One region of the Nocardia sp. NPDC050697 genome, then DNA from elsewhere that is predicted to be linked to it. Evidence: riboswitches for the same ligand, from Rfam matches in the RefSeq annotation. Region 1 holds a riboswitch; the other holds the start of a gene.
The links. A riboswitch is a leader RNA that binds a small molecule or an ion and turns the genes downstream of it on or off. The one in region 1 is predicted to bind thiamine pyrophosphate.

Region 1 (2,193 bases):
GCTCGCCGCGGCCTGCGCCGGGCACGATGTCGCGTGGGAGTGGGTGAAGGGCCACGCCGGGCACCCGGAGAACGAGCGCGCCGACAGGCTCGCGGTGCGCGGCGCCAGGGAGGCGGCTGGCGCAGTTCGCGCTTGAGCAGCTTCCCGCTCCGGTTGCGCGGCAGCGATGCGGCGAACCGGATCCGCTTCGGCACCACCCGCCGCACCGCGGGCAGCCGGTCGCGCACCGTCTCGACGGCCGGGGCGAGTTCCGGATCCGCCAGCACGGCGCGCGACCCGGACTGCGCGATCAGGGCGGCCAGCTCGTCGCCGGTCAGCGCGAAGTTCACCGGGACGTGCACCAGCCCGGCCCTGGCGCAGGCCAGGAAGCCGATCGCGTAGGCGTCGGAGTTCGTCCCACCGACGGCGACCCGATCACCCTGGGGAACGGCGACCCGGCTTTCCGGTCCGCGGGGGCCGCACGCACGGCGGAGACACGGCTCCTGGCCGCACCGTAACCGATCCGCGCTCTTCCGGGCGGAACGCCGGCGCCCATCTCGAGGGACAATACGGACGTGAGTGTCATGATCAGCCCGCAACTCGACCCGTAGCGGCATGTCGGACGACGAAGCGCCGGGCACCGGCGGTAAGCGCAGCATGCGCGATCAGCTGCGCCGCAAGCTCGACGGCATCAAACCGGCCCGCGACGACGACGGCTCGGCGAACGTCGTCCGGCTCCCGCGCCGCCCCCGGCGCGTGCCCGACGAGCCCGGCGGCCAGCACCCCAAACCGTGGCGCCCGGAGAACAGCCGCCCCGGCGACCCGCCCCCGACCCGCCCCGTCACCCGCACGGAGCTGCAGGCCGAGACCGGCGCCTGGCCGCCGACCCCACCCGCCCCGGAGCCGGCCGAGGGCGAGCGCGACGCGCAGATCGTCGAGTTCGGCGCCCGCCCGCGCCGGCGCCCGAACGCGCCGCGCATGGCCCGGCCGCGCCGCATCGAGAAGCGGGACGGTGATCCGCCCCCGGCGGAGTGAGCCGGGCGACCGGAAGCGGGCTCCCACCGGGGCATCCATCGCTGCTATGGTCGGAAACCGAACGACACGGGGTGCTCCGCGCGAGCGGGGCTGAGATGAGACCCGAGAACCTGTTCAGGTAATGCTGACGAAGGGATGTCCTGGTTTGCGCGCGCAACCCGCCGAATCCGCACGCTTCACCGACCACCTGTGGGATCGGACGAAAGAGCTGCGCACCGCCATCGACGACCTCGAGTTCCTGCGCCGGCTCGGCGACGGCACGCTGCCGCTCGAGGTCTTCCGCACCTACGTGGAGCAGGATTCGCTCTACCTCGCGGGCTACGCGAAGACGCTGAGCCTGCTGGCGGCGAAGTCACCCGACCCGGAGACCGCGCGGTTCTGGGCGCAGTCCGCCGGGACGGCGGTGGCGGTCGAGACCGCGCTGCACCAGGATCTGCTCGCCGGTGGGCGGATTCCGGAGCGGTCGGCCGAGCCGGAGCACTCGACGGCCTGCCTGGCCTACCTCTCCTACCTGATCGCCACCGCCGCCACCGAGTCCTACGCGGTCGGCGCGGCGGCGGCGCTGCCGTGCTTCTGGATCTACGCCGAGGTGGGCCGCGGGCTGGCCGCGACGGCCGCCGAGGTGCTCGCCGCCGACCCCGAACACCCCTACGCGCAGTGGGTCTCCGCCTACGGCGCACCGGAGTTCCAGGAATCCGCCGCCGCGGCCCGCGCGCTGGTGGACGCGGCGGCCGCCACCGCGGGCCCCGCCGACCTGGCCGCCATGGAGACGGCCTTCGTCATCGCCACCCGCTACGAACTGATGTTCTGGGACACCGCCCTGCACCCGCAGCCCTGGCCCGCCGGATGAGCGGCCGCCTGCGCCGCGCCCTGGCCCGCGCGATCGCCGCGGTGGCGGTGCTCTCCGCGCTCACCGCCTGCTCGAGCGGCAACCAGGGCGAGACCATCCGCTTCGCGCTGGACTGGACGCCGAACACCAACCACACCGGGCTCTTCGTCGCGCTGCAGCGCGGCTGGTTCGCCGACGCCGGCCTCGACGTCGAGGTGCTGCCCTACAGCAACACCGCCGTCGGCACCGTGGTCGACGCCGGGAACGCCGAGTTCGGCATCAGCACCCAGTGGCAGTCGACCTTCGCGCGGGCCGCCGGCGCGCACACCCTCTCCGTCCTGGCGCCGCTG
Region 2 (2,193 bases), on a different contig from region 1:
GCTCCTCCTCCAGCCGCACGTTCTCCACGATCTTGTGCATGGGCACGTGGCCGGGGCCCTCGATCATCACCTGCACGCCGTGCGACTTGGCGATCGCGGTGAGCTCGCCGAGGGTGCGCAGCTCGGCGAATTGCGCGGCGTCGTTGGCGTCGGCGATGGAACCCGGGCGCAGCCCGTCGCCGAGCGAGAAGGTGACGTCGTAGCGCGCCAGGATGGCGCAGAGCTCCTCGAAGTGCGTGTACAGGAACGACTCCCGGTGGTGCGCCAGGCACCACGCCGCCATGATCGAGCCGCCGCGGGAGACGATGCCGGTGACCCGCTTCGCGGTGAGCGGGATGTAGCGCAGCAGCACGCCGGCGTGCACGGTCATGTAGTCCACGCCCTGCTCGGCCTGCTCGATCACGGTGTCCCGGTACAGCTCCCAGCTCAACGCGGTCGGATCGCCGTTCACCTGCTCCAGCGCCTGGTAGATCGGCACGGTGCCGACCGGGACCGGCGAATTGCGCAGGATCCACTCGCGGGTCTCGTGGATGTTCTTCCCGGTGGAGAGGTCCATGATGGTGTCGGCGCCCCAGCGGGTGGCCCAGACCATCTTCTCCACCTCCTCCGCGATGGACGAGGAGACCGCCGAATTCCCGATATTGGCATTGATCTTCACCAGGAACCTCTTGCCGATGATGGCCGGCTCCAGCTCCGGATGGTTGCGGTTGGCCGGGATCACCGCGCGCCCCGCGGCGACCTCGGCGCGGACCAGCTCCGGCTCCACCCCCTCGCGCGCGGCGACGAACCGCATCTCCGGGGTCACGATCCCCGCCCGCGCCCAGGCCGGCTGGGTGCGCGGCCCCTCGGCCGTGGGCTGCTCCCAGCTGTCCCGCAGCGCGGGCAGCCCGGCCGCGAGATCGATGGTCGAACGGTGGTCGGTGTACGGCCCCGACGTGTCGTACACGTCGAACCGCTCCCCATTGCTGAGCGAAATGCGGCGCACCGGCACCCGCAGCTCGTCCACCTCGAGATAGTGCTTCGCGCTGCCCTCGATGGGCCCGGTGGTCACGACAGATTTCACGATGTCACTCCCTACGCCGGCATTACCCGGTCAGGTTCCTACGGTCGACGGCCCTAGCCGTCCTCTCAGCCCGCTGGTGCGAGCCCCCGTCATCGACGATGAAGTTGTGCGCGGCCGACCCTACCCGCTACGCGTCGCGCAGCATCCGGAACACCTGGCCGCCGACGAAATCGCCGAGATCCTGCGGCGTCCAGTCGGCGGTGCCCGCCATCAGCGTCTGCACCGCGCCCTCGCCCGCGGCCAGCCACTGGTCCACCAGCACCGGCAGTTTGCGCTCGGCGCCGGTGGTGCCCCAGCCGGCCATGGAGCCGCGCAGCAGCGTGGTGCAGCGGTTCACCGCGAGCCGCCTGCCCCGGCCGAACTCCTCGGAGATCACCGGGTCCGGGGTCTCGGCCAGGAAGCGCCAGGACTCCGGGCGCGCGGCGGTGAGTGTGAGCAGCGTGCGGAAGCTGTCGACCACCGCGGACTCGTCCTCGCCGAGGTCGCGGGTGGGGAGCGTGGAGAGCAGGTCGTGGATGAGGTAGTTCTCCTCGCGCCTGCGCAGCGCGTCGATCAGCTGCACCCGGTCCGCGAAGCAGGCGTAGACGACCGGGCGGGTGACCCGCATGCGGTCCGCGATCGAGGCCATGGTGACGGCGGAGAGCCCCTCGGAGACCGCGAGGGTGAGCGCGGTGTCGAGCACCTGCGGCCGCCTGCGCTGCGGGCCGAGATGCTGTGCCCGCTGCCGCGGCCGGACGGCCGACTCACTACCCATGGCCGGTAACCCTAGCAGCGCGGACCCGTCGAGTGGGGTAACAAGACCAGACGGATGGTTTTACCGGAAAACGCTCCTACCAGCGTTGATCCGTCTCAGTCGGTGAACTCCGCGAGGACCGGCGCATGGTCGCTCGCACCCTTGCCCTTGCGCTCCTGCCGATCCACCACCGCGTCGGTGACCGTGGCCGCGAGCGCGGGGGAGGCCAGCACGAAATCGATCCGCATGCCCTCCTTCCTGGCGAAGCGCAGCTGCGTGTAGTCCCAGTAGGTGTAGACGCCGGGCCCGGGGGCGAAGGGCCGCATGACGTCGGCGTACCCGGTGGCCACGATGGCGGCGAAGGCGTCCCGCTCCGGCTGCGAGGTGTGCGTCTTGT

Region 2: linked by a shared signal. The riboswitch ahead of thiC (phosphomethylpyrimidine synthase ThiC) and the one ahead of AB0H71_RS06315 (TenA family protein) in region 1 are both predicted to bind thiamine pyrophosphate.

What each region holds. Positions count from the first base shown of each region.
Region 1 covers NZ_JBFAHY010000001.1:1,261,878-1,264,070, reverse strand. The annotation lists gene rnhA (ribonuclease HI) at 1-136, shown strand, start outside; partial or broken gene AB0H71_RS06325 (AMP-binding protein) at 222-596, opposite strand; gene AB0H71_RS06320 (hypothetical protein) at 595-1,014, shown strand; TPP riboswitch at 1,072-1,167, shown strand; gene AB0H71_RS06315 (TenA family protein) at 1,160-1,864, shown strand; gene AB0H71_RS06310 (ABC transporter substrate-binding protein) at 1,861-2,193, shown strand, end outside.
Region 2 covers NZ_JBFAHY010000002.1:692,827-695,019, forward strand. The annotation lists gene thiC (phosphomethylpyrimidine synthase ThiC) at 1-1,063, opposite strand, end outside; TPP riboswitch at 1,051-1,163, opposite strand; gene AB0H71_RS10830 (TetR family transcriptional regulator) at 1,191-1,817, opposite strand; gene AB0H71_RS10835 (exodeoxyribonuclease III) at 1,913-2,193, opposite strand, start outside.